One region of the Brevibacillus sp. NPDC058079 genome, then DNA from elsewhere that is predicted to be linked to it. Evidence: riboswitches for the same ligand, from Rfam matches in the RefSeq annotation. Region 1 holds a riboswitch; the other holds the start of a gene.

What was found. A riboswitch is a leader RNA that binds a small molecule or an ion and turns the genes downstream of it on or off. The one in region 1 is predicted to bind thiamine pyrophosphate.
Region 2: linked by a shared signal. The riboswitch ahead of thiS (sulfur carrier protein ThiS) and the one ahead of thiC (phosphomethylpyrimidine synthase ThiC) in region 1 are both predicted to bind thiamine pyrophosphate.

Annotation. Positions count from the first base shown of each region.
Region 1 is NZ_JBHVSO010000002.1:200,747-209,805, forward strand. It holds gene ACFVS2_RS07565 (hypothetical protein) at 10-153, shown strand; gene ku (non-homologous end joining protein Ku) at 277-1,230, shown strand; gene ACFVS2_RS07575 (cation diffusion facilitator family transporter) at 1,289-2,170, opposite strand; TPP riboswitch at 2,421-2,533, shown strand; gene thiC (phosphomethylpyrimidine synthase ThiC) at 2,683-4,437, shown strand; gene ACFVS2_RS07585 (hypothetical protein) at 4,453-4,623, shown strand; gene ACFVS2_RS07590 (DUF1904 family protein) at 4,672-5,001, opposite strand; gene ACFVS2_RS07595 (ATP-dependent DNA ligase) at 5,385-6,320, opposite strand; gene ACFVS2_RS07600 (putative quinol monooxygenase) at 6,493-6,780, opposite strand; gene ACFVS2_RS07605 (RrF2 family transcriptional regulator) at 6,813-7,289, opposite strand; gene ACFVS2_RS07610 (DUF896 domain-containing protein) at 7,286-7,528, opposite strand; gene ACFVS2_RS07615 (LLM class flavin-dependent oxidoreductase) at 7,549-8,541, opposite strand; gene ACFVS2_RS07620 (nitroreductase family protein) at 8,702-9,059, opposite strand, start outside.
Region 2 is NZ_JBHVSO010000001.1:1,141,876-1,150,934, forward strand. It holds gene ACFVS2_RS05150 (ABC transporter substrate-binding protein) at 1-76, opposite strand, end outside; gene ACFVS2_RS05155 (ABC transporter permease) at 73-831, opposite strand; gene ACFVS2_RS05160 (ABC transporter ATP-binding protein) at 831-1,613, opposite strand; gene tenA (thiaminase II) at 1,598-2,278, opposite strand; gene ACFVS2_RS05170 (acetylornithine deacetylase) at 2,286-3,581, opposite strand; gene ACFVS2_RS05175 (thiazole synthase) at 3,574-4,347, opposite strand; gene thiS (sulfur carrier protein ThiS) at 4,353-4,556, opposite strand; TPP riboswitch at 4,756-4,866, opposite strand; gene kapB (kinase-associated lipoprotein KapB) at 4,908-5,291, opposite strand; gene ACFVS2_RS05190 (alanyl-tRNA editing protein) at 5,325-6,536, opposite strand; gene ACFVS2_RS05195 (hypothetical protein) at 6,618-6,845, opposite strand; gene ACFVS2_RS05200 (glycoside hydrolase family 18 protein) at 6,948-8,231, opposite strand; gene ACFVS2_RS05205 (thioredoxin family protein) at 8,296-8,604, opposite strand; gene ACFVS2_RS05210 (NAD(P)-dependent oxidoreductase) at 8,835-9,059, opposite strand, start outside.

The DNA.
Region 1 (9,059 bases):
GAGTCGTTCATGGCAGAAAAACGACCGTCTGCACAAAAACTGAAGGCGTCCAAAGCCCAGTCCATTGCGGACCGTACTGGCAAAGATGTCGAGCTGGCGCGAGACATGCAATCACGTGCAGATCAATCGGACATCGTCAAACATGGGCAGTAGCTATACAAGAGGCCAGCCGCATCGAATCGGCTGGCTTTTTACTTTTCCACCTTCAATTCCCTCGGCACTTCTTCTATGCAGTTACAGATACTATACAAAAATAGCTGTGAAGGAGGTATCCGCATGCATACGGTGTGGAAGGGCTCGATCAGCTTCGGCCTCGTCAATATACCTGTTCGCATGTTTACCGCAACAGAAGAGCGCGATATTCGCTTTCGCCAACTTCATAAAGAGTGCAATACCCCGATCAAGTACACGAAAATGTGCCCGCACTGCCAACGCGAAGTTGATACGAGCGAAATCGTCCGTGGCTTCGAATATGAAAAAGGACACTTTGTCATGATCGACGATGATGATCTGGAAGCCATTACGCCAGAAACACGCAGAGCCATTGAAATTATCGACTTCGTAGACTTGTCGGAGATCGATCCGGTTTATTTTCATAAAAGCTATTTCCTATCCCCACAGGACACTGGGGAAAAAGCATACGCCCTGCTGCGCTCCGCCATGGAACAGACAGGCAAGATCGGCGTTGCACAGGTGACGATGCGCAATCGGCAAAGCCTGGCCGTTATCCGACTGTATGAGCATTGCATCATGCTGGAGACGATCTTCTATCCAGATGAGGTACGTCCCGTCAGTCAAGTGCCTGCCTTGCCGGAAGCCACTGTACCGTTGGCCGAAAATGAACTGAAGATGGCAACTGAGCTCATTAGCAATATGACGATCCCTTTTGATCCCGCAAAATATACTGATGAGTATCGATCCGACCTGCAAAAACTGATTGAGAAAAAGCTGGAGGGTCAGGAGATCGCTACCGCACCTACCGTGGCAAGAACCAATGTCATTGATCTCATGCAGGCCCTAAAAGAAAGCTTGGAGTCTACAGCCGGTCAAGCCGCAGTCCCCATCAAAATCGAGCCTGAACCGACTCCGTCAAAGCCTGCGCGAAAACGCACCACTGCTGCCTCCTCGTCCGAAAAAGAACAGGCATCGCAAAAGGAGACCGCAGCTAGTCCGAAAAAGACTACGTCTACAACCAAAACACTACGCAAAAAGAAGGCTACCCCTGTTTAATTGCACCTAAAAAAACCTGCCCACTATGGACAGGTTTTTTGCATGCACATCATGAAATCTAGTTTGGAACCATCTTCCTGCATGGTTCAATATGGATATGAACGGCGTTAATGCGGTGAATCTTGCGCATCTGTTCTTCAATTTTCTCTGTGATGGTGTGGCTCTCCACCACATTCAGACCTGGATCTACATGGATCACAACATCCACCAGCACGCTGCTGCCATGGTAGCGGGCTTTGATGTCACTGATATCCTTAACTCCCGAAATCGAGGAAATAGTAGCCCGCAGGTCCGCAAGCTCACTTTCGTCAAAGCCATCTGTCAAACGGTGAGTTGCTTCCCTGAAAATGTCCCAAGCAGTCTTCAAGATGATGAGACCAACAACAAAAGCAGCTAAAGGATCAAGCCAGTGCAATTGAAATTGTGCGCCAGCTACCCCGATAAACGTCCCAATACTGACGAATGCGTCTGAACGGTTGTCAGCGGCCGCTGCATTTAGTGCTTGGCTGTTTGTTTTAATGGCGAGCTTTTTATTATAGCGATAGACGAAAAGCATAATGACTGCAGTCGCAAGTGCTGTCCACCCTGCCAACAGGTCAGGAGCCGCATGCTTTGGGTCCAATAAGGATGGTACGGCATTCGTAACGACTTGAACTCCGACAAATAGCATAATAAATGATGCGACAAGTGCTGAAATCGTCTCCGCCCGAAAATGACCATACGGGTGATCTTTATCAGGTGGTTTCCTTGCAATACGAAGCCCGATCAAAACAGCAATTGATGCGACGACATCCGTTGAGTTGTTAAGACCGTCGGCCATTAAAGCTTCCGACGCGGTGACATACGCAACTCCTATTTTTAATACAGAGCAGAATATGTAGGCGAAAATACTTACCCACGCTCCACGTTCTCCTTGTTTTAGATCCGAATAGACATCCATACCTCATCACCTCAAAAATACTTCTCCAATCTGCTTCAACAACGAGAAAAATCAAAGCGCTGGAAGCAGTTGCTTTTTTTTCGAACTTCATCGTAACAGATAGGATTCATGTGGGTCTACAGAAACAGTTTTAGTCCGATTCATGAGAATAGGGGGAAGGAAAATGTGTTGCACACCCGCAATTTTTTCACTGGAAAATTTTCCTTGAAATTAAATGGACTTCCCGTTATCCTATTCTTGCAATCCAAAATAAAAAAAGCACGGGAGCTTGGAAATCACCAGGCTGAGAGGATGGTACTGTGCCATCGACCGTTGAACCTGAACTGGGTAATGCCAGCGGAGGAATGTCATATACGACACGAAAAGATACGTGTATCTTTAGGATACCCGTTTCTTCTCTACTCTCGCGTTGGCGTCGCATGTTGTTTATGCGGCGCTTTTTCGTGGGATGTTTCTTTCGCCTCCCTAAACGGTTCTCGCTTTCGTGCAACCAAAACAAGGAGGTTTTTCTTATGTCATTGGTGTCATCTTTTCCAGGCAGTCGCAAAGTATACGAAACAGGTAGTCGCGCGGACATCCGTGTCCCGATGCGCGAGATTTCCCTTCATCCTACCGAAGGATTGTCTGGCTCCACACCCAATCCCCCTCTTCGCGTGTACGATACGAGTGGCGAGTATACCGCAACGGGTTACGTTCCTGACATTGAAGCAGGACTGCCCTCCATCCGCCACAAGTGGATCGATGAGCGAAATGATGCGGAAACGTATGTCGGTCGCGAACCACAACTAGTTGACGACGGCATCCGAAACGAAGAAAAGGCAGCCACCCTCCCTACTTTCCCTCGAGAGGGCTACGAACCAAAACGGGCAAAGCCAGGGAAAAATGTTACCCAGCTTCATTATGCCCGAAAAAATATCATCACACCTGAAATGGAATACGTTTCCATTCGCGAGGGTGTCTCCCCTGAATTTGTGAGGGCAGAAATCGCCGCTGGACGTGCGATCCTCCCTTCTAACGTCAATCATCCTGAAAGCGAGCCGATGATCATTGGCCGCAACTTTCATGTCAAAATCAATGCCAACATCGGAACGTCAGCTGTCAGCTCTTCGATGGAAGAAGAAGTTGAAAAAATGATTTGGTCGGTCCGTTGGGGTGCCGACACCATTATGGACCTCTCCACGGGAAAACATATCCACACCACACGGGAGTGGATTATCCGCAACAGTCCCGTTCCAGTCGGTACCGTCCCGATTTATCAAGCACTTGAAAAAGTAAATGGGAAAGCCGAGGATTTGACATGGGAGGTTTACCGAGACACCTTGATTGAGCAAGCAGAACAAGGCGTTGATTACTTCACGATTCATGCTGGTGTTCTATTGCGCTACATTCCTATGACAGCTAACCGTGTTACCGGTATCGTCTCTCGCGGTGGATCGATTTTGGCCGCATGGTGCCTGGCCCATCATGAGGAAAACTTCTTGTATACGCATTTCGCTGAAATTTGCGAAATTCTGAAGGCCTATGACATTTGTGTATCTCTCGGAGATGGACTACGTCCTGGCTCTATCGCGGATGCGAATGACGAGGCGCAGTTCGCAGAGCTTGAAACATTGGGAGAACTCACAAAAATTGCGTGGGAACACGACGTACAAGTCATGATTGAAGGCCCTGGTCACGTCCCGATGCATCTCATTCGCGAAAATATGGATAAACAGTTATCTATTTGCCATGAGGCTCCTTTTTACACACTTGGGCCACTCACGACAGACATCGCTCCCGGCTATGATCACATTACTTCAGCGATTGGCGCCGCCATGATTGGATGGTTCGGAACAGCGATGCTCTGCTACGTAACGCCCAAGGAGCACCTCGGCCTACCCAACAAAGAAGATGTCCGCAACGGTTTAAACGCATACAAAATCGCAGCGCATGCCGCTGATCTCGCAAAAGGACATCCGCGGGCAAAACAACGAGACGACGCCTTATCCAAAGCTCGTTTTGATTTTCGCTGGAACGATCAATTCAATTTGTCTTTGGACCCAGAGCGCGCCCGTGAATATCACGACGAAACATTGCCAGCAGAAGCCGCCAAATCCGCTCATTTTTGTTCCATGTGCGGACCTAAATTTTGCAGCATGAAAATATCGCACGACATTCGTCACATCGCCAATGAACAAGGGGCTGCCCAAGATCCCACCATTCTTGCAGGGATGCAGGATAAATCCCGTGAGTTCCGCGAACAAGGAAGCCGTTTGTACCAGTCGTAATGAAGGGGGATGCCTATGGAGGAAGCCAGTCGTTTACGAGAAGAGATCATTCGATTAGAGGCTGAGCTAGAGCAATCTAAACAACAATTGCGGCTGATTCAACAGGACTGCAGCCACGTCTATATCGAAACTCCACTTACGCGAACATGCTCCAAGTGCCTGCAAACCGAAAGCCTCTACTATTAATAGAAAAAGGTCGAAATCCCGTTTGAGGATCTCGACCTTTTTTCTTGCTTATTTCGTCATTCCGACTTGCAACGGAAGTCCTTCTTTATAATAGAGAGAAGGCGATAGCAGAATGAAGAAAATATGGACATGTAGAAAGCCTTGCTTCTTCAAAATGCCGTGTATGGCACTAGCAATCGCGTCATGTTGCTTTTGTTCACGCGGAAACATCATGATCTCTACAGACAAAGGACTGTTCGTCAATTGATCTACCTGAAGCAGCTCCAATTTCACCTTTTCCTGAGCGACCTCAGCAATTTTGGAAAACTCTTCTATAAGAATCTGAGAAATGGGCTCTATGTCTTGCTTCGCAAAGCCTTTAAACCGAAGAAACGGCAAGTCAATTCCTTCTTTCGTAAATAAGTTCGCACAGTCATTATAAACAAGTCTCTAATTATATATCAATGAAAAAAGGATTAAAGAAAGTGAACAACAAACATTCCCAACCCGAGCGAGACACAAAGAGGGCCATATCAGAGAGTAGCTTCCTTCCCATGAGGTGTGGTGGACGTACCACGGAAGGAGGAAGCAACTCAACCAGATACAGCCCAATGCGCTAACCGATCAGTTCTTTTAGATACAAGTAGTATAGCTCGAATTCAATACTTAATCAATAAAAAAGTTTCGTAAAATTCCTGCAAATACCCATGCGACTTTATTATTTTAAGTTGTTTTTAGAAATTTCAAACAGAGGACATCCCTCGATTCATGAGGGATGTTGTTCACTCCAGCACACATTGATCAGTAGGTATATCAACAATTGCTTGTATACTTGGTTGTCGTAACGTATAACCCTCTGTCCATTCTGCGAAGTTCACTTTCACCGTAACATTTGGTTGTAGCCAAATCGCTCCTCTATTCCTTTCGGGTTTGTTAAAGAAGGGCATATCCTTTTGTATGAGTGGCACGATCCTCTCTGTTAGTGCCATCCAATCGTTCCGTGTTAATCTCCCTGCCCCTGCATGTCCAATATAAAGTAACCTACCTTCTGAATCGTATAGCCCCAACAGTACTGCGTTTACGATGTTGTCTCGTATCGTTACTCCTCCTACAACCGCTACGATATCCCGATAGTATTTTTTCTTTTGCCATTGTTTTTCTTTACGCCCAATAACATATTTGCTGTTTAGATCTTTCATGATAATGCCTTCCATGCCTTGTTGCTGAATGACAGTAAACAACGCTTTTCCATTATCGTGGTTGGAAACTAATTGGATATGGTCATTCGTCACGATTATTTCTTGTAGGATATGAATCCTTTCTTTCAATGAACGCAGATTGATCCACTGCTCGTCGAAAAAGATGACATCAAAAATCATATATGTAATAGGAACTTCTTTTCGCACATGGCTAACTTTCTCCAAACGTCTTATTCCATCCCGTCGCATCACTTCATGAAACGATGGTTTTCCGTCCGGTCCTAATGCAATAATTTCTCCATCTAATATGACAGATCGAGCTTTGCAGTACGAATGAATGTCTGCTACTTCAGGAAAATGAAAAGTCCGTTCATTTAACCGACGATTAAACAATCTCGTTTGATGACCATCAAAGTAGGTCAGTATCCGGACACCATCCCACTTCACTTGGGCAATCCAGTCTGATCCTTGAGGAATTACGTCACATAATATTGGCTCCATCGGAATGATTGGATGCATGGTTCACCTCTGGTCAATAAAATACCCTCAATCGTTCGAAGGTTCTTCCTACTATTATGCTAGATCAGGGGATATATCATACCAAGTGGACTTAGGCGGGAATCATTCTTCTACCAATTCATTCCAACCCAACAAGTCATTCACGATGGAGTCCAGTTCATTACGTAATGGATTACTCGACCACATATAAATGATCCGTGACAGATTCAATCATTGGTCCCATGTCTTTGAGCATGTCACGATAACTTCCGCTATTTTTCATCGTCTCCAACGCCTCCTTCTCTCTCCAGATACTTACGACACCAAAAAAGGGATTGTCCGTTTCTAAGCTAGGCTCCATGAAATATACATCTACACATCCTGCGGCTTTATTGAGAGGAACAAGTACATTTCGCCCTATTTGCCTCAGTTGCTCCTCCATTCCCTCTTTACTACTGATTGTCACCACTCGAACAAACATCATCGTTCCTCCTTATCTAATTAATTATCTAGTTAACGAATCGTGCTTTTTAACCAAGAATCCAGCTTCGTCAAATCATCAGCCGAGCAGGTTTCGTTTAGTTCGCTGTGTAAAGAAGCGATAGATTGGCGTTTTAATACAGCCTGCCAAGCACGCTCCGCTTCATCCATGACATCAGATAACAAGCAGGCGTTGTTATCCTTTAACTGTAGCATCCCTTCAAAGATACCCGTCGAACGATAAAGAGATTTCACACCTTCTACTGCCATGTACACATCATAAATGGTTATGTCGTCTGGTGAAGCTTGCAGTCGAAAGCCTCCTTTTGCACCTGGCACGGACAGAACAATCCCGGCCCGTACAAGTTTTCTCATTAACTTTTGCAAATAAGTTGGAGAGATGTGGAGCTGTTGACTTAGAGCTTCACCAGATAACATCGCCTGTCTAGGTAGTCGAGTTAGCACCAGAAGAGCATAAACGGCCTGTTCGACGCCAGACTTCATATTCATGCTTCATCCTCTGTATTGAACATCTGATTTTGTTGGGCGATTTTCAATTTTTCGGGCGTTACATCATTACCCAGCGGGTCTAAGATCGTTAGCCCTGAAAATGTGTGCAAAACTTGCCCGCGGATAATTTGCAGATATTCTTGACGAAGCTGTTGTTGTTCTTCCTTTTCTTTTTTGGTTAAACCATCTTCGCGTTGTTTTTTCGATAAGCTATTCATTCGTTCTAAAAATGGGATCATCATTTTTTCCACCTTTCTATTTATAGAAGTTCCTTTGCAAGCAAACGGTAAGACTGTAGTCTCGTCTCATGGCTATGACTGATTGTTCCAAGTACGGCTTCCGTGATCCCGTATTTTTCATCGTGCTCACGTAGTGTATCAGCAACATCTTTTGCACTTCCCACCAGGAAACGATTGCGGTTGTGTTCGATCTGCATTTTGTCCATTTCGGTATAGGAATAATTCAATGCTTCTTCTGGTGTGAAGATTTGAAACGGCATGCCTTTATCCAGAAACAGCAAATTCAGATCCAGGCTCGCTGCGTGATATTCAGCTTCCTCCGTTGTTTCCGCCGCCATCACAAAATAGCCAACATTGATTTTAGGAGCAGGCATAAACTCTGAGGGTGTGAAGTTCGTGCGATACGCTTCGAGCATTTGAGACTCTAATTGTCCACTGATGAACTGGGCAAATGAATACCCGATACCGAATCTTCCTGCCTGTGCAGCGCTGCTTCCACTTGATCCTAGTAGCCAAACCTCAGGAAGTGGAGCGTCTACTGGTGCTGCCAATGTGCGACTGTACACATGATCTTCAGGCATCGTATCTGTCATAAACATCATGGTTTCCATCAGCTTATCGTACTGGTTAAGCAGATTCGGTTGTCTTCCTTCATGCAGGGCAAGCGTGGAGAACCGATCTCCCCCTGGAGCACGACCGACACCAAAATCAATTCGATTAGGATACAGCGTTGATAACGTTTTAAAAACTTCGGCCATTTTTAATGGAGAATAATGCATCAGCATAATTCCACCGGAGCCAACACGAATGTTGTTTGTTACAGATGCAATGTGTGCAATCATGATCTCAGGAGAGGCGCTTGCCAAGTTTGTAGCCCCATGATGCTCTGAGTACCAAATTCTGTTATACCCCATATCATCCACAAGCTTCGCCAGCTCAATGGTATTTTGAAAGGTTTGCGCTGAAGTTTGACCGTTAGATGTAGGTGTTTGATCCAAAACACTTAGTTTCATAGTTAGACCTCCTTTCGTCGTGAATAAGGATATTTAATATCTGTGATTTTGTTTTATAGAGAGGCGACAGATACAAGATCTATCGAAAATGCATGTTTTCAGGGAAGACGCCACATGATCAAGCATGTGATGATATGTGGCGGAACATCCATCCTACCAATTACTTGCCATTCCAGTATGTCACTTCATCAACACTCAAGCGTACAGTCGGGAACCCTGGTTGTGTAGCTTTCCCTACAGGAATCATCAGAACGTTCACCCAGTTATCTGGAACATCGAAGATTTTTCGGAACTCTTCTGTGTTATAACCAAGCATTGGCACAGTGTCGTAACCTCTTGCCTTTGCCGCGAGCATCAATTGCATCGCAACAAGTCCTCCATCAAGGTGCTGCCATTCTCTCCATACTTGTTCACTCACCGTACCGTAGTACCCTTTCACACTTTCGTTAATTCTGTTTTTCACTTCTTCTGGCATGAAACCGGCTTCCACTGCTCTTTGATTGATTTTTTCCGCGTTC
Region 2 (9,059 bases), on a different contig from region 1:
GATTGCCGCAAGCAGCAAGACCTGTTGCCAATGTAAGTGCCATGAATGTTTTCGTCCATTTGTTGAAAGGTTTCATTGTTGTTCTCCTTTAGTTTTCATATGCGGGGAAAAATGACGTTCGACTCGTCCAACCAGCCAAAACAGCAGCATGCCGAGAATCGAGAGCAACAGGACCGAGGCAAACAACGCAGGAGCCTGAAAATTGCCAGATGCCCGTCTGCCAAAGTACCCGAGACCCTCGCTCGCTCCCAACCATTCCCCAATCGTCGCCCCAGCCACGCTGTAAGTAGCTGCCACTTTGAGACCACTGAAGAAATGGGGTAAGCTCGACGGGAGTTGCAGCTTGGTGAAAATTTGTCCGTCCGTTGCCCCCATTGTTTTTAACAGCTGGAGCATTTCCTTGTCCGTTGAGCGAAGTCCATCATACGTGTTGACGACGATCGGAAAGAAAGTAAACAGAATCGTAACAGCAATTTTTCCAGATAAATCATACCCGAACCACAAAATAAATACGGGTGATAATGCTATAAGGGGGATCGTTTGGGAGATGACGATATACGGATAGACCAAGCGCTCCACAATCCGACTGCGAATCATCGCAAATGCAAGGGAGATTCCAAACAAAATCGAGATCGATAGCCCCAGTAACACTTCCTTTAACGTCGCCCAAAGATGTATGCCTACTAAAGAGGTACGTAAATCCCACAACGATACGACCACAGCGCTAGGCGGCGGTAAAATGAATGGCGGCACTCCGAGGAAGCGACAACCAGCTTCCCACGCCAGGAGAAAAATGGCGATGGAGATGCCAAACCAAATGCCTCTCCCCATCATGCTTCTCTCCTCAACGGCTTCATTGCTGCTTGGCGCTCCTGTCGAAGCAGTTCCCAAATTTGTTCACGCAATGCCAAAAATCCAGCTTGGTTGCGGCTGCTCGCCGTTCGCGGTCTGCTCACCGGAACGGTTAATTCGATCGGCTTGGTGATCGGACTACCTGAAAGCACGATAATACGATCTGCAAGTAAAATGGCTTCGTCGATGTCATGTGTAATCATCAGCATCGTACTGCCTGTTTCCTGCCACTTTTCCATCAGCCACTCTTGCATGTCCATTCTCGTAATTCCATCCAATGCACTAAACGGCTCATCCAATAGCATCATCTCTGCACCAGAAAACAACGCGCGCAAAAAGGAAACTCGCTGACGCATTCCACCAGAAAGCTGGGCTGGATAGCTGTCAGCCCAATCCTGAAGCCCGTACCTAGGCAATTGCTGTCTGACACGCTCATGCGCTTCTTTTTTCGTCATACCTTTGATTTCTAGCGGCAAAGCTGCATTTTCGACAATCGTACGCCATGGCATGAGCAGATCGCGTTGGGGCATATAGCCGACCTGCCCCAAACGATTTGCTACTGGTACACTTCCGAGCCTGATTTCGCCTTGTCCCGGCTCAAGAAGACCTGCGATGAGTTGAAACAAGGTGCTTTTCCCAATCCCGCTCGGACCGATCAAGCTAACGAACTCCCCTTTTTCCACACGCAGATCAAAATGATCTAGAATCTGCTTGTCGCCATACGAAAAGCTGACGTCGGCGAAAGCTAGTTGTTCTCCCACGGCCACATTTCCTCTCTGTAGGACATGTCCCAGAACATGTACTCCATTTTGGAGGTATTGACAAAATACTCTTCCAGTTTGGCCAGCTCTTGCTCGCTCTTTCCTTCCGCCAATTGGTTCATGATATCAATCAGCCAGATCGCCAGCTGCCCAAACTCATCGGAGCTGTACATTCGTACCCATTCACCGTACAGTTCGTGATCCAGCGCCCCTTCTACTTGAGCCAAACGCTTGCCGATCTCCCAATAGCTCCATGTGCATGGGAGTAGAGCACTCACCAATTCTGCCAACGACCCTTGATGAGCGACACGCAGCATGTAGCTGGTGTACCCGAGCATCACAAACGAAGGCTCTGTCGCTTCCAGCTCCGCGCGAGAGATACCAAAGCGCTCGGCATACTGACGATGCAGCTCCATCTCGGTGTTCAGCGTCGATTCTTGCAAAGCAGCGAAGCGAGAGCTTGTTTCCAGATCGTACGCCTTCACGCTCGCAATCGCGAACATTTTCGCGTAATCAATCAGATAGATGTAGTCTTGTTTCATGTAATATTTGAATGCACCAACGGGCAGGCTGCCATCGCCGAGTCCGGTGACGAAAGGATGTTGATGAACACGCTCCCAGATTGGGGCTACACTTTTTCTTAAACGCTCTGTAAAGGTTGTCATGCGATACTCACTCCTTCGCTTCCTTTGGGGTATTGCACCAGGTGGCAATAAATCGGGCCATGATCTGGGCAAAATGTACAAGCTGGTCAGGATCAATCGATTCATCTACGGCATGTGCATGCGTTAACTCACCTGGTCCAAATAGTACAGCCGGAATGCCTCCATGCGCAAACCAGCCTGCATCGGTCACCGTAGGCGACATATTAACGATAGGCGCTTGATGCATGTGACTTTCATATGCGGATTGCAGCGTTGCCAACCCCGGATGTTTCGTATCCAACTCCAGTGAAGGGAAGATTTCACCGCGCTCCTCAATCATCGAGCGTCCACCCCACCGGAATGTTGGAGGATTGTCTCTCAGCCAAAGATCAGCTGCAGCTGCACGCCCGACGTGATCCTCGATCTCTCGAATAATCTCTTCGTGGGATTCGTTCGGATAAAAATGAACGGTAATCCATAGAGCGCAACGGTCTGCGATGAACGCAGCGTGACGACCTCCCTCGATGACTGCGGGATTGATCGTATTACTGCCTGCCGGGAAGCCTGGGTAGGACTTCATGACAGCCCAGTCCCGCTCCAGCTCCTGTAGTGCGGTGATCACCTTCGTCATTTTTTCAATGGCAGAAGCTCCCCGAACGCGTCCGCCTGCATGAATCGTCTGTGCGCGCATTCCATCATGCAGCGTCGTCGGACTCTCAATCGTGATCCAGCCTGTAATGACCCCACCCTGCCCTTGCATTTGGAGATTGCTCGTATCCACTACAACGGCGTAGTCAGCCTGATAGCCACGCTCAATAGCGACCAATGTCCCCGCTTCACCTGCTTCTTCTCCGATGACGGATTGAAAGAGCAGATCACCTTGGAGCTCGATTCCGTGTTCGCGCAGTATTTGGATCGCAAACAAGCTCGCTGCGAGTCCACCTTTCATATCAGCAACACCACGGCCGTACAAGCGCCCATCCTTGCCATGTGTCAGAGCAAAAGGTGGATAGATCCACCCCGTGTCATCTCCGACTTCAGCCACATCGATATGCCCGTTGACAATCAAGCTGTTTGCCTGTGAAGAGGCACTCCCTGATAACCGACCGACGATATTGTCGTCTCCTGGATATACCGTCCAGCGATCGACCTCGAATCCCATCGCTTGCAGTCTGTTGGCAATTACTCCTTGTGCGGCATCGCTGTTTCGCGCGGGAGGACTCACAGTCGGATGAGAAACGAGCTCTGCCAATAAAGTGAATAGCTCTTCTTTGCGGCTGGCAATCGATTCTACCGCTTCTGTCAGTCGATCCACGCTACTCAATCATCCCTTCAGTCGGGCTGCTTGCTGACGCGTAACGTTTTTTCGCGATACGGCCTGCCAGGAAGCCTTTGCGACCTGCTTCTACTCCGAGCTTCATCGCTTCTGCCATCAGGACAGGATTGTCAGCGAGTGCGACTGCTGTATTCAACAAGACACCGTCAGCACCCAGCTCCATCGCTTTCGCGCAGTCCGCTGGCGAGCCAATTCCTGCATCCACGATTATCGGTACTTTGGCATCCTCGATAATAAAGCGGAGGTTGTTTTCGTTGACAATCCCTTGTCCGGAACCAATTGGTGACGCACCTGGCATAACCGCATGCACGCCAACCTCTTGCAAATGTCTAGCAAGGATCGGGTCGTCATTGGTGTAGGTCAGTACGATAAAGCCTTCTTCTACCAAGATTTTCGAAGCCTCGAGCGTGCCAATCGGGTCAGGGAGAAGTGTTTTCGGGTCTCCAATGACTTCGACCTTGATCATGTCACACAGGCCAGATGCTTTAGCTAAACGGGCAATGCGCACTGCTTCTTCTGCTGTATAGGCACCTGCTGTATTTGGTAACAGGGTGAATTTTTTCAAATCGAGTTGTTCCAAAAAGTTCGGTTCTTGCGGATTTTCCAAATTCAAGCGACGAATCGCAAATGTCAAAATTTCTGCTTCCGACACCTCTACTGCTTTCCCTTGTGTATCCAAGTCAGCGAATTTACCTGTCCCGAGAAGCAAACGGGAGCGAAACTCGTAAGGTCCAATTTTCAATGTATCCATCATCATGATCATCCTCCTCCGACAAAATGAACGATTTCTATGCGATCTCCGTCTGCAATCGGTGTTTGTTCGTACGCTGAGCGGTCAATAATTTCACCATTTCGCTCTACGACGACAATCTTCTCTTGCAGGGAATAAGAAGCGAGCAAGGCCCGCACTGTCGTGATCTCTTCCGCCAACTCTACTTTTTTCCCATTCAGCTGAACAATCATTGATTACCTCCTTCTTCTGGAAAAAAAACGGCTTCTCCCACCTGCCTGAGTCGATTCAGACAAACAGAAGAAGCCGTATACCCATCCCATCTCACGGGACGAATGGCATAAAAAAACCATCCGCCTCGGATGGTTGAGTGTGGTCTTATCATGCATGCACGCAAACAAGCATAGTTCCGCTCGGATGCGACACGTGATACTGATTCCAAATACCTCTTCCTCCGCTGGCATGACCCAGGTCAGGTTCAACGGTCAGTAACACACTCGTTACAATCTCAGCCAACGTTGCTTGGCTCCCGTTTGGTAGTAAAGCTATGCAATTGTCGTACATTCGAGTACTACAGTACCACTCTATTTCGTGTTTGTAAAGGCTTCCTTGTGCATCTTTTCCAGCTCAACGAGACAACGCTCTGCCCAAGCTGCCATTTTCGCAAGCTTTTCCATTTCTCTCTCCATCGCCTGGCGCACAGATTCCTTGTAGTCTGGAATCGCGCCATTATAGCGAATGACACCTTGGACAGGCGTCATGAATTTTTCCATGTAAGAGAGTGCTGGACGCTGGTGAAACAGCGGCACCTCTACTTCGTAGGAAGAATGCAAATCGCCTTGAGTGGGGTATTTGGTAACTGCCAACACTTTTACCAGCAGCTTCGAATCGTGGATTTCCAATACTTCTGTAATATATTCACCCGTTCGCTGCGTAACGCGAACGATATCTCCCGGATTCCAGTTCATCGCGGATTCCTCCTTTTATTAAATCGAGTTCATCTACATTAGTAAGGCTTCCAGCAGTTTGCGAGCATGCAGCAATACTTCTTCCGCATCCACTACTGACTGACCGCCACCCTGTGCCATGGCAGGATTTCCCCCACCTTTTCCGTTTATGACCGGCAAAGTTTCTTTCAACACTTGATTGATGGCTACGTTGACTTCTTGCCCACGAGCAAACACGACTTGCATTTTGTCCTCGGTAGTAGCAGCCAATAGGCAAATCGCATCTGGCGCCAGAGCAGTAGCCAGCTGTGCGAACTGTTGAAGCTGTTGAATGGTTTTGTCTGTGAAGGTACGCATAATGAGGCGAGAATGACCGAGTTGGCTAGCAGCAGATAGTTGTTGATTGACTTCCACTTCTACGAGCTGCTTATCCACTTCTGCCAATTTTGCCTTCAAGGCGTCGCGTTCAACAAGGAGGCGTTCCGTCTGTGCGATCAGTTCCCCTTCATTGGTAGCGAGCAGTTTCGCCGTATCTCGAACGACAGCTTGCTTTTGGTTATAGTCCCGCAAAGCTCGCCAGCCACAGATGAATTCCAGACGAATGTTTCCGCGATGTCGCTCCCAGCCCAAGATCTTGATCATCCCGACTTCGCCCGTACGCGCTGGATGAGTTCCTCCGCATGGGTTGTAATCAAAATCAGGTATCATCACGACGCGAATATTTTCAGTAACGGTCGGCTGTTTTTTCAAGGGCAGCGTTGCCAACTCCTCGTCATCAACGAACCGCGCAATGATGGGGTGGTTTTCCAGAACAATCTGATTCGCTCGCTTTTCTACCTTCTCCCATACATCTGCTGTCAACTCATCCAGTCGTACATCAATGGTGACACGCTCTTTGCCCAAGTGAAAGGCAACGGTTTCCGCTTGCACGACTTCCAGGAAGGACGCAGATAAAATGTGTTGGCCAGCATGCTGCTGCATGTGGTCGAAGCGGCGATCCCAATCGATGTGACCCGTTACTTCCGCTATGCTTTCGGACAAGGGAGCTTCCAGTCGGTGACGAATTTCGCCATCTACCTCTTCCACGTCTACCACACGAATTTCTTCCAATACGCCCAGATCGGAAGGCTGTCCGCCTCCAGTAGGGTAAAAGGCCGTTTGGTTCAGTACCACGTAAGGTGTTCCATCTTGCTCGGCACCAGTCCTCGTCACCTGGGCCGAAAACGTTCTCGTATAAGCATCCTGATAATAGAGTCTGTCTTCCATTGTTACTCCTCGCTGCATGGAACCATGGTTCCAGCCTGATTCTCCCACTTGGGGGCAACACGAAAAATGTATGTATAAAGCTTAGCCAAACAAGTGATCCATTTGTTTTTCGCGCTCTTGGCGCTCCTCAGGGCTTACCAGGTCATACTTTTTCAATAAGTGAAACAGCTCGTTTAGACGCTCTTGGCTGAGTTCGCCATTCAACTGATTTTTGAATTGACTCACACGCAACTCCGACAGATGTGGAGCTTGTTCTGTCAGTTTTTTGAGTACATCCTCATGGCTGTGATCCAATTTGCATTCTCCCATGATTTCTCCCCTTTTCCTTACTGTCTTCTTCATCTTCATCATACCATGATTTTTCATTCGAAAAAAAGGCGTACAACCCGCGATGGAGTGTACGCCAGATGACTATGCACGCTTACGGACGCGAAAGTTCTCCTCGATCAACAGCCAATTTTGCGGAAATGGCAAACCGAGTTTCCAGTAGCTGACGCCTCTCAAACCAAGCTGTTTAACCAGATTGAACTTGGCTTGGATAGACCGCGCATCCTCAAACCACACCTGATGTTGCTTGCCTTGATCATCGGTGTACGTAAAAAACGGAGCCTGCGCGCGATAGTCATACCGGATCACTGCATTATGCTGTGCAGCCAAAGCAATTGCCGCTTGTGGACTCAGAGCTTTCGCTGTCGTTCCTCGCTCGTACGGTAAGGTCCAGTCGTATCCGTACAGATTTTGGCCCATCAAAATTTTCTCGGCTGGTATTTCGGTAATGGCGTACTGCAAGACACGCCGCACCGGTCCGATCGGAGAAACCGCCATGGGAGGTCCACCACTATAGCCCCATTCATACGTCATGATCACGACAAAATCGGCAAGGGCTCCTATCGCCTTGTAATCATGGGCGGAATACCATTTGCCTGCTTGCTCGGCACTCGTCTTCGGTGCGAGCGCAACAGACATCATCAACCCTGCTGCATGTATACGGTCCCTTGCTTTTCGCAAAAAGTTCGCATACGCTTCTGCCCCTGTTGTGGGCAATGCTTCCAGATCAAAATGGATATCCCCCATACCCAGCTCACGGGCGGTCGCGAGAATATTATCCAACAACTTGTTCTGGAACTCTTGGTCATTCAGGATGAGTGCGCCCAATTCCGTACTGAACTGACCTTTTTCCAAATTCGTCACGACCATCAAAAGTAGAACTTGGTTTTCTTTTGCGATCGCCGGAAAATGGTTCAGGGTTGGTCGTTCGAGGGTTCCATCCCGTTTGATGCGAAAGCTGAACGGTGCCAAATACGTAAGATGAGGGGCAGCCGTTCGAACATCCGCTTCCATCGCTGGTGGGACAGTGCGGCGCGGTTCCACATACGCATTGAAATCAGCCGCTCGTCTAGGGCGAGGCGGGATATATAGCTTTTGCCCGACTTGTAGCGGTTTATAGGGAGAAATCCCATTGACGCGAGCAAGCTCTGCTGCGCTGATCTGATTTCGTTGACCGATGGTATACAACGTATCCCCTTGTTTGACCCAATAGTAGCTTCCTACAATCGGGATCACCATCGCCTGACCAGTTGCCAGCTTATTGGGATCTGGCAATTCATTCGCCTTGTTAATCGCTTCCGGCGTCGTGCCGTACGTCTCGGCGATGCTTGCTAAGGTTTGTCCTTCTTCCACCACGTGGATTTGCATACGCCTCCTCCTTCGCATTTCATCTCTCTTTGTCATATTCATGGCGAAGGAAATAGGTGTATGTCTAGGCCAGAGGTTTCAGTACATCGTATAAAAATCCAACGGACTGGATCGCATAATGGCGTTCTAACAATTCATTTCTGTGAAAAATGAGCAGGGCGGGTACGCTGGTCACTTGCCACTGTTCTGCTAATGCAGGCGCCGTATTAATGTTGATCTGATACAGAGGAACAGTTGGCAATGTCTCTTGCATGATGCCGAGCATACGTGCTGCGAGCTTGCAGGTCCCACACATCGGTGTATAGACAAAAAGAGCGACCGACTCCTTTTCTTGCAGGTATTGGATCAGTTGTGTTGCGGATAGTTCTTGCACGTCGTTCACTCCTTTCTCTCACATCGGATATGATGATTAATGCTAGACTCCCTGTCTGAGGCTGTCAACAGCACTACTGTATGCCAAGAACAATTAGAGTTGACTCTCGAAAAAGGAACCTTATAATAAGCTCGAGCTAATTGATAATGATAATCAGCACCCCTTTTCCACAGAAAAAAGTCGACAGAATTCCTTTATGAAAAGGAACTGTCGACTTTTTCATCAAACCTTTATCGCGCAATCGTTGTATGAGCTAGCTCCTCCGTCACGGTACAGACCGCACTCGTATCCCAGCTACCCTTGCCTTGTGCTTTCGCTGCCTCATACATTTGTGCAACCGTTCCTCCAACGAGAACAGGCACTTGCTGTTCACGTGCCGTTTGCGCATAGAGCTGCAAATCTTTGTGCATATGATCCAAAGAAAAGACCGTATTTTCATACGTACCGTATAAGAT